DNA from 3 places in the Streptomyces sp. JLBT605 genome. Region 1 is predicted to be linked to each of the others. Evidence: riboswitches for the same ligand, from Rfam matches in the RefSeq annotation. Region 1 holds a riboswitch; each other region holds the start of a gene.

Evidence for each region. Region 1 has a riboswitch for cyclic di-AMP ahead of AC4BDD_RS18005 (transglycosylase family protein). Riboswitches for the same ligand answer to the same signal wherever they lie in the genome.
Region 2: it holds a riboswitch for cyclic di-AMP, as region 1 does, so the genes downstream of both, AC4BDD_RS08625 (transglycosylase family protein) here and AC4BDD_RS18005 (transglycosylase family protein) in region 1, are expected to answer to the same signal.
Region 3: it holds a riboswitch for cyclic di-AMP, as region 1 does, so the genes downstream of both, AC4BDD_RS06580 (M23 family metallopeptidase) here and AC4BDD_RS18005 (transglycosylase family protein) in region 1, are expected to answer to the same signal.

Annotation. Positions count from the first base shown of each region.
Region 1 is NZ_CM177087.1:4,139,989-4,145,192, reverse strand. It holds gene AC4BDD_RS18015 (FtsB family cell division protein) at 1-348, opposite strand, end outside; gene eno (phosphopyruvate hydratase) at 558-1,838, opposite strand; gene AC4BDD_RS18005 (transglycosylase family protein) at 2,052-2,759, opposite strand; cyclic di-AMP (ydaO/yuaA leader) riboswitch at 2,767-2,924, opposite strand; gene AC4BDD_RS18000 (transglycosylase family protein) at 3,148-4,149, opposite strand; gene AC4BDD_RS17995 (cytochrome P450 family protein) at 4,351-5,204, opposite strand, start outside.
Region 2 is NZ_CM177087.1:1,925,824-1,931,027, reverse strand. It holds gene AC4BDD_RS08640 (MFS transporter) at 31-1,359, shown strand; gene AC4BDD_RS08635 (thioesterase II family protein) at 1,438-2,187, opposite strand; gene AC4BDD_RS08630 (hypothetical protein) at 2,589-2,822, shown strand; gene AC4BDD_RS08625 (transglycosylase family protein) at 3,056-4,240, opposite strand; cyclic di-AMP (ydaO/yuaA leader) riboswitch at 4,244-4,424, opposite strand; tRNA gene AC4BDD_RS08620 (tRNA-Arg) at 5,197-5,204, opposite strand, start outside.
Region 3 is NZ_CM177087.1:1,431,506-1,436,709, forward strand. It holds gene AC4BDD_RS06565 (bifunctional acetate--CoA ligase family protein/GNAT family N-acetyltransferase) at 1-993, opposite strand, end outside; gene AC4BDD_RS06570 (HPr family phosphocarrier protein) at 1,182-1,463, shown strand; gene AC4BDD_RS06575 (GntR family transcriptional regulator) at 1,675-2,487, opposite strand; gene AC4BDD_RS06580 (M23 family metallopeptidase) at 2,769-3,587, opposite strand; cyclic di-AMP (ydaO/yuaA leader) riboswitch at 3,602-3,759, opposite strand; gene AC4BDD_RS06585 (M16 family metallopeptidase) at 4,030-5,204, opposite strand, start outside.

The DNA.
Region 1 (5,204 bases):
GTTGAAGCCGGTCTCGCCCGGCCGCACATAGTGCAGCTGCTCGCGCGCCAGCCGCTCGATGTACGCGGGGTCCTTCAGCCGGGCCTTCTGGTCGCGCAGCCGGTCGGCTTCCCGGCGCTCCTGTTCGGCCAGCCGCCGCTGCTCGGCGATGTCCGCGCGCTGGGAGACGTACTGCCGTATCGGGTAGGCGAGGGCGACGACCAGCGAGCACAGCACGAGCGCGAGCAGCGCCGCCCGGCCGGTGAGGCGGTTGCGCCGGCCGCGCGCCCGGTAGACGCGGGCGGCGGCGTGCTCGCCGAGCGCCTTGAGCCTGGTCGCGGTGGAGAACCGTGCCCGGTCCGCGCCCATGTCCGCCTCCCCTGCCTGCGTGGCGCCCGATGCGTCGCCTGGTGCGTCAAAGCCCGACCGGCCGCGCCACGCGCGTCCGTCCCCGCCCACGGTACGGGACCGGGTGCGGGGACGGACGGACGACGGGCGGTCAGCCGGGGCCGGTCAGCCCCTGCCGTGCCTGCCGGCTCTTCGCGCGTGCCGGGCGTTCAGCCCTTGGACCGGGGTGTTCAGCCCTTGAACCGCGGGAAGGCGGAGCGGCCGGCGTACACCGCGGCGTCGTCGAGGATCTCCTCGATGCGCAGCAGCTGGTTGTACTTGGCGACGCGCTCGGAGCGGGCCGGGGCGCCGGTCTTGATCTGGCCGCAGTTGGTGGCGACGGCCAGGTCGGCGATGGTGACGTCCTCGGTCTCGCCGGAGCGGTGCGACATCATGCACTTGAAGCCGCTGCGCTGGGCCAGCTCGACGGCGTCGAGGGTCTCGGTCAGCGAGCCGATCTGGTTCACCTTCACCAGCAGGGCGTTCGCGGCGCCCTCCTCGATGCCGCGGCCCAGGCGCTCCGGGTTGGTGACGAACAGGTCGTCGCCGACCAGCTGGACCTTGTCGCCGAGCTTGGCGGTGATGGTCTTCCAGCCGTCCCAGTCGTCCTCGAAGAGCGGGTCCTCGATGGAGACCAGCGGGTAGGCCGCGACGAGCTCGGCGTAGTACTCGGTCATCTCGGCGGCGGTGCGGGACTGGCCCTCGAAGTTGTACGAGCCGTCCTTGTAGAACTCGGAGGCGGCGACGTCCAGCGCGAGCGCGATGTCCTGGCCGGGGGTGTAGCCGGCCTGCTTGATGGCCTCCAGGATCAGGTCCAGGGCCTCGCGGTTGGAGCCGAGGTTCGGGGCGAAGCCGCCCTCGTCGCCCAGGCCGGTGGACAGGCCCTTGGCCTTCAGCACGGCCTTGAGGGTGTGGTAGACCTCGGTGCCCCAGCGCAGGGCCTCGGAGAAGGACTCCGCGCCGACCGGCGCGATCATGAACTCCTGGATGTCCACGTTGGAGTCGGCGTGCGAGCCGCCGTTGAGGATGTTCATCATCGGGACCGGCAGCAGGTGGGCGTTGGGGCCGCCCAGGTACCGGAAGAGCGGGAGGTCGCTGGCCTCGGAGGCGGCGTGCGCGACGGCGAGCGAGACGCCGAGGATGGCGTTGGCGCCGAGCGAGGACTTGTCCGGGGTGGCGTCCAGGTCGAACATCGCCTGGTCGATCAGCCGCTGCTCGGTGGCGTCGTAGCCGACCAGCTCCGGGCCGATCTGCTCGATCACGGCGAGGACGGCCTTCTCGACGCCCTTGCCGAGGTAGCGGTTCTTGTCCCCGTCACGCAGCTCAAGCGCCTCGAAAGCGCCGGTCGAGGCGCCGGACGGCACGGCAGCACGGCCAGTGCTGCCGTCGTCGAGGCCGACCTCGACCTCGACCGTGGGGTTGCCTCGCGAGTCGAGGATCTCGCGAGCTACGACGACGTCGATGGACGGCACGAGGATCTCCTTCGTGTGGGTCTGCGTCTGCAGCATGAGCCTAACCGGCGAAGCGGGCTGCGCTCGCGCTGCGCCCGCCGAACGAGACGGCGGGCGCGGCTTGCCGCGCCGGGGCTCCGCCGCGGGCCCCGGGCCCCGGCCTCCGGACGGGCCGGCCACGCGGCGGAGCCGCATAGGGTCGCGGCCGGCCCGTCCGGAGATGTGCGGAGCAGGTCAGCGCAGGTCGAGGTGCTGACCGGGGTAGATCAGATCGGCGTCGTCGACGATGTCGTCGTTCAGCTTGTACAGCTGCTGCCAGCCGCCCTGGACGTGCTGTGCGGCGGCGATGGTGGAGAGGGTGTCGCCCGCCTTGACGGTGTACTCGCCGTCGCCCTGGCGCACGGTGCGGTGCTCGGACCGGTTGGCCGGCGCGGACTCGGCGCGCTCGGCGCGCGGCTGCGGCGCGGGCTGGGCCTGCGGCTTGCTCTGCTGCTGCTGCGGCTGGGCCTGCGGCTTCGGCTGCGCCTGCGGCTTGCTCTGCTGCTGCGGCTGGGTCTGCGGGGCCGGGGAGCCGCCCTGGGTCAGGTTGACCCCGCAATGCGGCCAGGCGCCCTTGCCCTGGCTGGCCAGGACCTTCTGGGCTATCTGGATCTGCTGGTCCTTGGTGGCCTTGTCGGCGGTCGGGGCGAACGCGGTACCGCCGTACGCGGCCCAGGTCGAGGCCGAGAACTGCAGGCCGCCGTAGTAACCGTTGCCGGTGTTGATCGACCAGTTGCCGCCGGACTCGCACTGGGCGACCTGGTCCCACTGGTCGGTGGTCGCGGCGGAGGCGCCGGTGGCGGCCATCAGCGGAGCGGCGATCGCGGCGCCGGTGACACCGGCGAGGGTGGCGATCCGAGCGGCCTTGGACGGACGACGATGCTTGCCCTTGGACTTGAGCATGGTTGGTTCGTTTCCTCACCGACGCCTACGAGGTGAGCTGTCGGGTTCGGGCGTGTGAGCTGGCCCGGCCGGGTGCTTTTTTCTCAAGCACCCGGCTTCACCCCTAGCCGGTCGGACCGGCGCAAATCCTGGGTCCCCCGCTCCTGCCTTCGGCGCTTGCGCGTCGACAACCCCCCGGCCGGTGGCAGGACTCGGCGTGCCGGTCGGCGGTGCCCGCGGTGGCGAGCGGTCACGACCGTAAGCACAGCCGCCCGGAGAGCTCAAACCCCGACAGTTACGGAGACTCAGCCGTGTTTGCGCTCAAGGAATAGCTATCCGTGCAGGTCAGACGTGATCCACTCAGGCCGGACATGCCAGACACGCCCCGCGGTGCGAAGAGACTCATGTCTCACTTTTCGCCGTCCAGGACGAGCTCCTGGCCGGGCAGGATCAGGTCCGGGTCGTCTCCGATGACGCTCTCGTTGGCTTCGTAGAGGGCGGGCCAGCCGCCGGCGACCTCATGCTCCTCGGCGATGGCTGACAGGTTGTCACCGGGGCGCACGGTGTAGTCGGCCGGGCCGTGCTCCACCGGGGTCTGGCGACCCTCGCCGCGCGAGGCGTGCCGTCCGGCGGGCCGGTCGCCGTCCTTCTCGGTCCGGTCGTCGGACGGGCCCCGGTGCTTGCCGCTGCCGGGAGCCGGGGTGGAGTGCTCGCCCTTGCCCTGGTCCTGGTCCGTGCCGTGGCCGGAGTCGCCGGTCTTGCCGTCCTCGTCGCCCTTGCCGGGCTCGCCGTGCTCGCCGCCCTTGTCGCCGGACGGGTCCGGGTCCGGCTTCGCGCCGTCCTCGCCGGAGCCGTCGCCGTCCTTGCCGGGCTTGGCATCGGAGCCGGAGGACGGGGTGTTCCGCTCGTCGTCCCCGGGCTTGCGGGCGTCATCGGAGTCAGCGGAGTCGTCGGAGTCGCGGGATCCGTCCGCCCCGTCGCGGGACTTGGAGGATCCGGAGCTGTCGTCGTCGGGCGTGCCGGTCGGCCCGTCGGTGGGCTTCTCGCTCGGCTCGGGCGCCGGGGACTCGGTCCTGCCGGGGTTCACATCGGGTGCCTGGCCGTCCTCGGTCAGCCCGGCGTTCAGCGCGCAGCGCGGCCAGCCCTCGGGCCCGGTGTCGGCGAGCATGTTCTCGGCGACGGTGATCTGCTGGGAACGGCTGGCCAGGTCCGGGCGCGGGGCGTAGGCGGTGCCGCCGTAGTCCTTCCACATGTCGAGGGTCAACTGCAGACCGCCGTAGAAGCCGTTGCCGGTGTCGGCGCTCCACATCCCCCCGCTCTCGCATTCCGCGACGCGGTCCCAGGTCTCGCTGTCGGCGGCGTGGGCGCCGGTGGCCGCGAGCAGCGGCATCGCGATGCTCGCTCCGGTCACCCCCGCGGCGACGACGATGGCCGGAGCCTGACGGGGTCGGCGGTGTCTACCGTTCCCGGAGCGCATGCGGTCTGCCTCTCGTGTGGCGGCTGAGTTGTCGGATGAACATAATCGGGCCGCCGGTGAGTCACAAGTCGATGTAGCGGGGGTCACGCGAAGATCACAGCCTGACAGAGCGTCACCAACGCATCTGTCTGACCGTCAGGTTCTTTCGGGCGTGAACTCCACGGGCAGCGAACGCAGTCCGCGCATGATGAGCCCGCCGCGCCATCGCAAATCATCCGAATCTGCCGCGAGTCGCAGGTCAGGGAGGCGGCGCAGCAGGGTGGCGAGGGCGGTCTGGGCCTCCAGCCGGGCCAGCGGGGCGCCCAGGCAGTAGTGGATGCCGTGGCCGTAGCCGAGATGCTGATTGTCACGGCGCGTCAGGTCGAGCGCGTCGGGGTGGAGGAAACGTTCGGGGTCGCGGTCGGCGGCGGCGAGCACCACGAGCACCGGGTCGCCGGCGGCGATGCGCTGCCCGCCGAGGGTGACCGGCTCGGTGGCGAAACGCCAGGTGGCCATCTCCACCGGACCGTCGTAGCGCAGCAGCTCCTCCACGGCGGACCCGAGCAGCGCGGTGTCGTCCTCGGCGACGGCCCGCTGGAACCGCGCCCCCTGCTCCGGATGGCGCAGCAGCGCGTAGGTGCCGTTGCCGATGAGGTTGACGGTGGTCTCGAAACCGGCGAAGAGCAGGATGAAGGCCATGGCGGCGGCCTCGTTCTCGGTCAGGTGCTCGCCGTGGTCGCTGGCCCGGATCAGCCCGGAGATCAGGTCGTCGGCCCCGTCCTCGCGCAGGGACTCGCGCTTGCGGTGGATCAGCTCGGCCAGGTAGGCCCGCATCTTCTTGACCGACCGGGCGACGCCGCCCCTGGGACCCCCTCCGTGTCGGATCATCATGCCGGCCCAGTCGCGGAAGTCGTCCTGGTCCTCGGGCGGGACGCCGAGCATGTCGCAGATGGCGTAGATGGGCAGCGGGAAGGCGAACTCATGGATGAGGTCGGCTTCGCCGCGCTCGG
Region 2 (5,204 bases), 2.2 Mb from region 1:
CCCCCCAACGCACGGCTGTTCGCTGGAAACATGCCCAACAGCCCTCATGTCACCCCTCCGCTCCCGCACTCCGACCACCCGCAGACCGCCGGATCCCCCACCGGATCCCCCGCGGGGACCGCCGGGTCCGCCGGGTCCGCCGGGTCCGCTGGGACCACCGGACCCACCGGAACCCCCGGCTGGCCGGCCGTCCTCGCCGTGGCCGTCGGGATCTTCTCCGTCGTCACCACCGAGATGCTGCCGGTCGGCCTGCTCACCTCCGTCGGCTCCACCCTCGACGTCTCGGACGGCACCGCCGGGCTCGCGCTCACCGTTCCGGGCCTCGTGGCCGCCCTCTCCGCACCGCTGCTGACGGCGGCCGTCGGCCGGCTGGACCGGAAGCTGGTGCTCTGCGGACTGATGGGGCTGCTGGCCGTCGCCAACCTGGTCTCCGCGCTCGCGCCCGGCTTCGCCGTATTGCTCCTCGCCCGCGTGCTGGTGGGCGTGAGCATCGGCGGCGTGTGGTCGATCGCGGGCGGCCTCGCGGTGCGGCTGGTGCCCGAGCGGTCGGTCTCCACCGCCACCTCGCTGATCTTCAGCGGGGTCGCGATCGCGTCGGTGCTCGGCGTGCCCGCCGGGACGCTGATCGGCGACCTCGTCGGCTGGCGGATCGCCTTCGCGCTGGTCGGGGCGCTCGCCCTGGCCGTGCTCGTGGCCATGGCACTGCTGCTCCCACCGCTGCCCGCCGGGGCGTCGGTGCGGCTGCGGGACGTGCCCGGGCTGTTCCGGATACCTCGGCTGCGGGCCGGACTGCTGGTCACCCTGCTGCTGGTCACCGGGCACTTCGGCGCCTACACCTATGTGCGGCCGGTACTGGAGGACGTCTCCGGGGTGGGCTCCGGCCTGATCAGCACGCTGCTGCTGTGCTACGGCGTCGCCGGCATCGGCGGGAACTTCCTGGCCGGCTCGACGGCGCACCGGGATCCGCGCCGCACCATGATGGCCCTGTGCGCGCTCGTCGCCGCCGCCGAACTGCTGGTCCCGGTGGCGGGCCGGACCACGGCCGGCGCCACCGCGCTGCTGGTGCTGTGGGGGGTGGCGTACGGAGGGGTGTCGGTGAGCAGCCAGACCTGGGTGCTGGACGCCGCCCCGCAGGCCCGCGAGGCGGCGTCCGCCCTCTTCGTCGGCGTGTTCAACCTGGCGATCGCGCTCGGCGCGCTCCTGGGCGGGCAGGCCGCGGACCGGACGACGCTTTCCGGCGTGATGTGGAGCGGCGGCGCGCTCGCCGCCCTGGCACTCCTCATCGCGACCCTCCCGAGCCGCCGCCCCGCGCCCACCGCGCCCACCGCGGCCACTGCGCCCACCGCGGACGGTGCCTGACCGCGCCGGGGCCCCGGGGGCGGCCTCAGGCCGTCCCTGATGCCCCGGCCCGAGGCCGGCCTCGCCCCAGGCGAGCGGTCAGCGCTGCCGCAGCCTGGCGGCGACCAGCTCGGTGACCGCGGGCACCTGCTCGGTGAGGAAGAAGTGCCCGCCCTCCAGCGTCACCAGCTCGAACTCACCGGTGGTGTGCTTCTCCCAGTCGCGGGCCTCGTCCGCGGTGACCTTCGGGTCCTCCGCACCGGTCACCGTCACCACCGGGCAGCTCACCGCCGCGCCGGGCGCGCACCGGTAGGTCTCGATGGCCCGGTAGTCGGCGCGCAGCGGCGGCAGCGCCATCTCCAGCAGCTCCGGGTTCTTCAGCACCGCCGCGTTGGTCCCGCCCAGGGACTTCAGCTCCTCCACCACACCGGCGTCGTCGCGCAGATGGACGTCCTCGTCGTCCCGGTAGCGGGACGGCGCCCGGCGCCCGGAGGCGAAGATCACCTCGGGCTTCACCCCGAGCCGGTCCTCCAGCCGCAGCGCTACCTCGAACGCCAGCACCGCGCCCATGCTGTGGCCGAAGAGCGCCAGGCGCCGGTCGGTCAGGCCACTGATCGCGGGAAAGACGGCGTCGGCGAGCTCCCCGAGGTCACCGATGCACGGCTCCCGGTAGCGGTCCAGCCGCCCCGGGTACTGCACCGCCTGCACCTCGATCTCCGGGGCCAGTGCCCGCGCCATCGGCAGGTAGTAGCCGGCCGACCCACCCGCGTACGGGAAGCAGACCAGCCGCACGTCGCTCTCCACGGCCGGCTGGAATCGCTGCAGCCACGCGCCGGCGTTGCTCGTCATCGTGTACATCCCCCTCACTCCGGCCCGGTGCCATGTGCCCGGCCGGACTTGCCTGTTCATGACGGACGGTACGGGGCCGGACGCTCGGCAGGCCACTCAGGGTGGTGATCCACTCGCATTCCGGGCCGTACCGGCAGCATCGTCGCCACCGGACGCCGCCTCGCCGGACGCTGCCCCGGAGGGCGCAGACCCCGCGCAGGCGCAGACCCCGGGAGGCAGCCGGGCACCGGGGAGGCCGCCGGCCCCGGGCAGGGCGCAGCCCCCGGGCAGGGCGGCAGGAGGGCGCCGCAGACGCTCCGCCCGGCCGGCCGCGAAACGCCTGGATGGCGCAACGGGCGGGAGGTCGGGCCTGCCGAGTGGGATCCTGATGGCAGGGGACTCGTGTCCGGGGAGTGAGCCCGATGGCAGTGAGTATGTACGTGGTCTGGAGCACCGCCGAGCCGGGGCGCGTCATCTATGAGACGCACGCGATCGAGGCGGTGGCCGATCGCGCCGGCGTGCACGCGGAGGTCATGAGCGAGAGCCATGAGGTCCCGCTCCGCAGCCGGGCGCACGCCCGGTCCATCGCGGAGGCGGAGGGGTACGAGCTGCGCGGCGAGGGCGACGCCTGGGAGAGCCTCCCCGAGGACGGCTGACCACCGCCCGCGCTCGGCCGCCCCCTGTCAGGCCCCGGAAACGCCGAAGGTGCCCGGCCTCCCGCGCGATGGCGGGAAGCCGGGCACCTTCTCGGCTATGAGGAACCCTCGCCCATGAGGAGCCCTCGGCCATGAGGAACCCCTGGCGACGAGGAAACCTCGGCTGCTAGGCGACGCTCAGGCTCGACGAAGCGACGCTCAGGGTCGAGCCGCGCCGTGACGCGTGCCGGTGCTCAGATGCTGACGCCGTGGGCGCGCAGGTACGCCAGCGGGTCGATGTCCGAGCCGTAGTCCGGGCTGGTGCGGACCTCGAAGTGCAGGTGCGGGCCGCTGCTGTTTCCGGTGGTGCCGGAGAGGCCGATCTGCTGGCCGCCGGTCACGGTCTGGCCGGCCGAGACGGTCAGCGAGGACAGGTGCGCGTACTGGCTGTACTTGCCGTCGGCGTGCCGGATGACGACCTGGTTGCCGTAGGCGCCTCCCCAGCCGGCGGAGACGACCTCGCCCGCACCGATGGCCTTGATGCTGGTGCCGGTCGGGACCGGGAAGTCGACGCCGGTGTGGTAGCCGCTGGACCAGGCGCTACCGGCCTGGTGGTACGGGGTGCCCATGGGCGCGTTCACCGGGGCGGTGAAGCCGGAGGTGGAGGGGGTCGCGGTCTGCGCCGGCGCGGCGGGCTTCGGGGCCTCCTGCTTGGGGGCCGCGTGCCGCGGCGCGGCGTGCTTGGGAGCCGCGTGCTTGGGACCCTGGCCGTTCAGCGACAGCCGCTGGCCCGGGAAGATCAGGTTCGGGTCGTCCCCGACGACCTCGCGGTTGGCCTCGTACACGGCCTCCCAGCCGCCGTCCACGTCGTGGGCGGTGGCGATCTTGGAGAGGCTGTCACCGCTGACCACGGTGTACGCGCTCTCCTGCGCCGGCGCGGCGGGCTTCGCGTGCTTCGGACCGGCCTTGGGCGCGGCCACCGGGGCCGGGGCGGCGGGCTTCGCCGGGGCGGGGGCCGCCTCCTGCTTCGCGCCGTCCGGGGCGATGAGGGGGGCGGGGCCGCCCTGGGCGAGACCGGCCTTCACCGAGCACACCGGCCAGGCACCCGGGCCCTGCTCGGCGAGAACCTTCTCGGCGATCGCGATCTGCTGGTCCTTGGTGGCCAGGTCGGCGCGCGGCGCGTAGTCCAGGCCGCCGAAGGCCTCCCAGGTGGACTGCGTGAACTGCAGGCCACCGTAGAAACCGTTGCCGGTGTTGATGCTCCAGTTGTTGGTGCTCTCGCACTCCGCGACCTTGTCCCAGGTGTCGACGGAGGCGGCGTTCGCCGAGGTGGCACCGACGAACGGAAGGGCCACACCGGCGCCACCCGCGGCAAGTGCGAGGGAAACCTTGGCAATTCGGCCCGGGTTATAGCGACGATGGCGTCCGCGTGCAGACATAGGGGTTTTCCTCTCCTACGCCTGCGAGGTGAGCTGTCGGGTTCGGGCTGGAGTTGCCCGGCCGCGTGACGAGCGGCAACCTGCACGCCGCAAACGCGTCTTCACCCCAAGCCGGCCGCACTGAAGCGCGGTTCGGCACTTACCTGGTTCCCCCGCTCCCGCCGTGATGCGTCGTGGTTACTCCTCCGCCGGCGGCAGGATTAGGCGCTCCGGCTTCGGGCCCCTGAGCAGTGATTGCTGTGGGAGCGGGCGCCACCGTAATCAGAAGAATTTCCCCGCCACAAGCTGCGTGACATGGGCAGAAGATCCATCGCAGATCAATTCCGGAAATTACCGCTGCTTTATGTCACGCTGCGCTCCGGATCTCTTCCGCAACGAAATGGAGATCTTGCAGACCGCCGCCAGGGAAAAGCGCCCCGTGACGAAACTGACGGAATGTGTCCGGGGTGCCACGACCCGCCACAGGTTTACTCGGTATTCCGTGACCTCGGTCACCAGCGCCCGCCATAAGCGCATGAGGTGCCAAAAGTCCGATTTGGGCAATGAGTTGGAGAGTGCCGGGTGATCGAGCCCCGGACAAACTCCCGCATACCCACCCCAAAGCCCTCGGCCCTTCGATGAGTGGGCCGCCACCTGACGGCCCGTCTGTTCCCCTTGAACCGGGACAAACTGGTCGGCGTCGACCCATGTGACCGCGAAACCGGTCGGGGGATCCGGACCCGCGCATGCGACGACGACGCCGACCAGCGTCCGCCGACCCCCGGCCCGACACCAAGGGGTCATGCCCTCCTCACCGCCATGACGTATCGCGGCGGCGGAGTGTGACAGCCATCGAACGACAGCCGGCCGGAAGGGATGGAAGGCTCCTCGGCGCACCGGCTCGCCGCGCACATACGCAAAGACCCCGCGATCAGCGTTTCCGCTGACGGCGGGGTCTTGTGGCACCTACTACGAGGTGCCCCCG
Region 3 (5,204 bases), 2.7 Mb from region 1:
CTCTGGGCCGCTCTCGGCGTATCCGGAGGAGACCACGACGAGCCCCTGGACGCCGTGTTCGCCGCAGTCGGCGACGACGGAGGGGACGTGTTCGGCCGGTACGGCGACGATGGCCAGGTCGACCGGATCGGCGATCTCGCGGATGGAGCGGTACGCGGGGACGCCCTCGGGCTCCAGGACCGTCTGTCCCTCCGGGAAGGCGCGGTTGACCGCGTAGGCGCGGCCGGTGAAGCCGCCGGCGAGGACGTTGTGCAGCACGGCGCGGCCGACGCCGCCGGGGCTGCGTCCGGTGCCGATGACGGCGACGGAGCCGGGCGCGAGCAGCCGCTGCACCGAGCGGGCCTCGGCGCGCTGCTCCCGGGCGCGCATCACGGCGAGCGACCGGTCGGTGGGTTCGAGGTCGAATTCGAGGCGGACGACCCCGTCCTCGAAGCTGCGCTGCTGGGTGTAGCCGGCGTCCGTGAACACCTTGATCATCTTGGTGTTGGCGGGCAGCACCTCGGCGACGAAGCGGCGGATGCCGCGCTCGCGGGCGACGGCGGCGATGTGCTCCAGGAGGGCGGAGGCCACCCCCCGGCCCTGGTGGGCGTCCTGCACCAGGAAGGCGACCTCGGCCTCGTCGGGGACCGGCGCGGGGGCCGTGCCGGGGGCCGCCGGATCGGGGTGGGAGCTGGCGGGCCGGCCGCGCTCGTCGATGCGGTCGTAGCGGACGGTGGCGATGAACTCGTCCCCCACCGTGGCGGCCAGCCCGACCCGGTCGACGTAGTCGTGGTGGGTGAAGCGGTGCACGTCGCGGGCGGAGAGCCGGGGGTAGGGCGCGAAGAAGCGGTAGTACTTCGACTCGTCGGAGACATGCTCGTAGAAGCTGACCAGGCGTTGCGCGTCGTCCGCGGTGATGGGGCGGATCTGCGCGATGCCGCCGTCGCGGAGCACCACGTCCGCTTCCCAGTGGGCCGGGTAGCTGTGGCGGTCCGGATCTGACGCGGTGTCCATGGGGCCAGCGTAAGCGCCGGGGCGGAGACGGACACCCGCCCCGTGGTGCCGCATCGCGGACCCGCGGATGGCGCGGCAAGCTGTGCACGACGTACCGGCCGGGCCCCGCGTCAGGTCCGTTCCGGACCACTCCCGACACCGTGCGACACTGGTCTAGACAACCTAGCAACGACCTGAAGGGCTACACCATGGTTGAGCGCCGCGTCACCGTCGGCTGGGCCGAGGGCCTGCATGCCCGCCCCGCGTCGATCTTCGTTCGGGCCGCTACCGCTTCGGGCGTCCCCGTGACGATCGCCAAGGCCGAGGGCAACCCGGTCAACGCCGCCTCCATGCTCGCGGTGCTGGGCCTGGGCGCCCAGGGTGGCGAGGAGATCGTCCTCGCCTCGGAGGACGACAGCGCGGAGGCCGCGCTCGACCGTCTGGCCAAGCTGGTCGCCGAGGGGCTGGAGGAACTGCCGGAGACGGTCTGACCCGGCAACCCTCGCCCCGGCACCACCGGGGCACACCAAGGCCGCGGTATCCCGGAACCGGGAGACCGCGGCCTTGCTGTCACCACATTCCCGAAGGACCGCTCGCTATTCCCTGCACGGAAAGGGCGGACTCCACGTCGATATCGGCGCACCATAAAGGCACACGGCACCGCTCCGGGAATTCCCCCGAGGGTTGTATACCGGCGAATTGTTAATTCTGGGAACTCGCCGTGTTTACGGACTGTTTCGAACCCCTCACCTGGAAGGGGCGACGCAGCCGGTAATCGGCCATGGACCGCTCGGCGTGCGCCGCGGCCAGCGAGCGAGCCCGCTCGGCGTCACCGCGGGTCACCGCGTCCAGCAGCGCGCCGTGTTCCGCCCAGGACTCCACCGCTCGGGCGGTGCCCGGCTCCGTACGCCCGGCGCCGCGGGCGGGCGGCGGCGTGGTCCGGCCAGGCTGGGCGCGCGAAGCGCTTTCCGTCGCGGGTGGCGGCGGGAGACGGGCGGGATCGACCGCGTAGACCCAGTAGATCTTGCGGCGCAGCTGGACCAGCAGCCCGGCCAGGCTGGGGCTGCCGGAGGCCTGCGCGAGGGTCTCGTGGAACCAGTCGCCCAGCGACCGCAGCTCCGCCAACTGGCCCCGCGCCGCCCGCTCCTGCCCGAGCCTGACCAGCCCGCGGAGCACCTTGAGGTGGGCCTCGGTGCGGCGCTGGGCGGCCCGCGCCGCACCCAGCGGCTCCAGCAGGGCGCGGATGTCGAGGAGGTCGGCGACCTCGCGCTCGGACGGCTGGGCGACGCAGGCGCCGGCATGCCGGCGGGTGGTGACGAACCCCTCGGACTCCAGGGTCCGCAGCGCCTCGCGGACCGGGACCCGCGAGACGCCGTAACGGCGCGCGAGCAGTTCCTCGGTCAGTCGACTGCCGGGCTGGTACGCGCCGGAGACGATGTCGTCCCGAATCGCGGTGCATACGGCGTGCGCGGAAATCCGGCGACCGCCCTGGACCGCTGTCGTATCGCCGCTCACTTCCGGTCCCGCATGGTGTGAACCTCCGCCTTAATCTCTGCGAAACGCAGTCGATCGACGCGCGTTCACCGAACTCTATTCCACAGAGCTCGAATTTCCGACGAGCGGCGGGATTTCATGGATAATTTTTGGCCAAGCGGGATTGCGCGGCAGTCGCGGCGCCCTCCGGCCGTCCCGGCGGCACACGCGGCCGCCCCGGCGCCACCTTGCGGCAGGCCCGGCGGGACATACGACAGGCCCCGGCCGAGTGGCCGGGGCCTGTGCGCGATGGTCCGGGGGCGTCAGATGTTGACCCCGTGCGAGCGGAGGTAGGCGACCGGGTCGATGTCCGAGCCGTACTCCGGGCTGGTCCGCGCTTCGAAGTGCAGGTGCGGGCCGGTGGTGTTGCCGGTGTTGCCCGACAGGCCGATCTGCTGGCCCGGGGTCACCGTCTGGCCGACCGAGACATTGAGCGACGACAGGTGGCCGTACTGGGTGTACGTGCCGTCATTCATCTTGATCACGATGTTGTTGCCGTACGCGCCGCCCCAGCCTGCTTCGACTACGGTCCCGGAGCCCACCGCGTGCACCGTGGTGCCGGACGCGGCGTGGAAGTCGACACCGGTGTGGCTGCCGGAGCTCCACAGCCCGCTGGAGGCGTGGTACTGGGTGGAGACGTAGGAGCCGGTTATGGGCGCCACGAAGGTGTTCAGCCGCTTGCGCTCGGCCTCCCGCGCGGCCCGCTCCTTGGCCGCCCGCTCCGCCTTGGCCTTCTTCTCAGCGGCCTCGGCCTTGCGCTTGGTCTCGGCGGCCTGGCGGACGGCCTCCCGGCGCGCCGTGTCCTCGGCCTCCGCCTTGGCCGCGTCCTCCTCGGCTGCGCGCTCCTGGCTGTGCGCCTGGGCGCCGATCTCCTGGGCGAGGTCGTCGCCGACGACGATCGCCTGGTTCAGACCGGTGTCCTCGAAGCTCGGGGAGTCGCCGCCGGCGGCGAGCGCCGGGGAGGCGAGACTGGCGACGACGCCGGAGGCGGCCAGGGTGGCCATGCCGGCGATGTTCGTGCCGGTGCGCATGGCGGAGCGCCGGGGGCGGCGGTGCTTCCCGGTGGGACGGGTGAACGCCATGGGGTGGCGTACTCCTTTCCTTCCTTCTCGCCTACCGGGTTAGCTGACGGGTTCGGAGCAGGAAGGTCTCCTACGGACCCCTCCTCGCGGAGGCGCCCGATTCACCCCAGGGGAAGTCCCTCCGAAGAGGGCGGGTCCCCGGCTCCCTTGCGGGACTCGGCGATGGCTGCCCGGGCCGCGGGTGCGACGCAATCCGACGAACAGCCGACCCGACGCTAGACGGCTGATCTTTTGATCGCCAAACAGATCCGGCATTTTGTTGCCCTCGCCACAGGGCAGACATACCGCCTCCACGACAAACCGGACACCGCAGGCGGATAACGCAGGACTCCGGCGTCTCGTGCGACGCCGGAGTCCTGTGTGTCCTCGCTCCGCTGAGCCGTCGTCAGCCGGTGAGCGTCTCCGCCCGGCCGCTGACGGCCTCTCAGCCGGTGGCCGTGGGTCAGCCGGTGACCACCTTCACCTCGCCGATGCCCAGGGCGCGGACCGGCTCCTCGATGACCGAGGCGTCACCGACGAGCACGGTGACGAGCCGGTCGACGGGGAAGGCGTTCACCGCGGCGGCCGTCGCCTCGACCGTCCCGGTCTCGGCGAGCCGGGCGTACAGATGGGCCTGGAAGTCGTCCGGCAGGTGCTGCTCGACCTGGTCCGCCAGAGTGCCCGCGACGGCCGCCGCGGTCTCGTAGCGGAGCGGGGCGACGCCGACCAGGTTCTGCACCGCGACATCACGCTCGTCGTCGGTCAGCCCCTCCTCCGCGAGGGTGCGCAGCACCTTCCAGGTGTCCTCCAGCGCGGGCCCGGTCACCTCGGTGGCCACCGAGCCGCTGATGGCGAGCATCGCGACACCGGTGGGCGCGGAGCCGGAGCCGCCGGGGCCGGGGGCGCCGTCCGGCACCGACATCAGCACCTGCCCGAAGGCGCGCACCCCGTAGGTGTAGCCCTTCTCCTCGCGCAGCACCCGGTCGAGCCGGGAGGTGAGGGTGCCGCCGAGGCAGTAGGTGCCGAGCACCTGGGCGGGCCAGACCCGGTCGTGCCGGTCGGCACCGATCCGGCCGATGAGCAGCTGGGTCTGCACCGCGCCGGGCCGGTCCACGATCACCACCCGGCCGGCGTCGTCGGCGGTGATCACCGGGTACGGACGCTCCGGCGCCGGACCGCCGCTCCAGGCGCCGAGCGTGTCGGCAAGGGCCTTGTCCAGGTCGACGCCGGTCAGGTCGCCGACCACCACGGCGGTCGCGGAGGCCGGCCGCACATGCGCCTGGTAGAAGGCGCGCACCGCGGCGGCGTCGATCCGCCGGACGGTCTCCTCGGTGCCCTGGCGGGGCCGGGAGAGCCGGGCGGCCGCCGGGAAGAGCTCCTTGGACAGGGCCATGGAGGCCCGCCGGGCGGGGTTGGCCAGCTCGTGCGGGATCTCGTCCAGGCGGTTGGCCACCAGCCGCTCCACCTCGCTCTCCGGGAACGCGGGGGCGCGCAGCGCGTCGGCGAGCAGACCGAGGGCCTTGGGCAGCCGGGAGACCGGCACCTCCAGCGAGACCCGGATGCCGGGGTGGTCGGCGTGCGCGTCGAGGGTGGCGCCGCACCGCTCCAGCTCGGCGGCGAACTCCTCGGCGGTGTGCT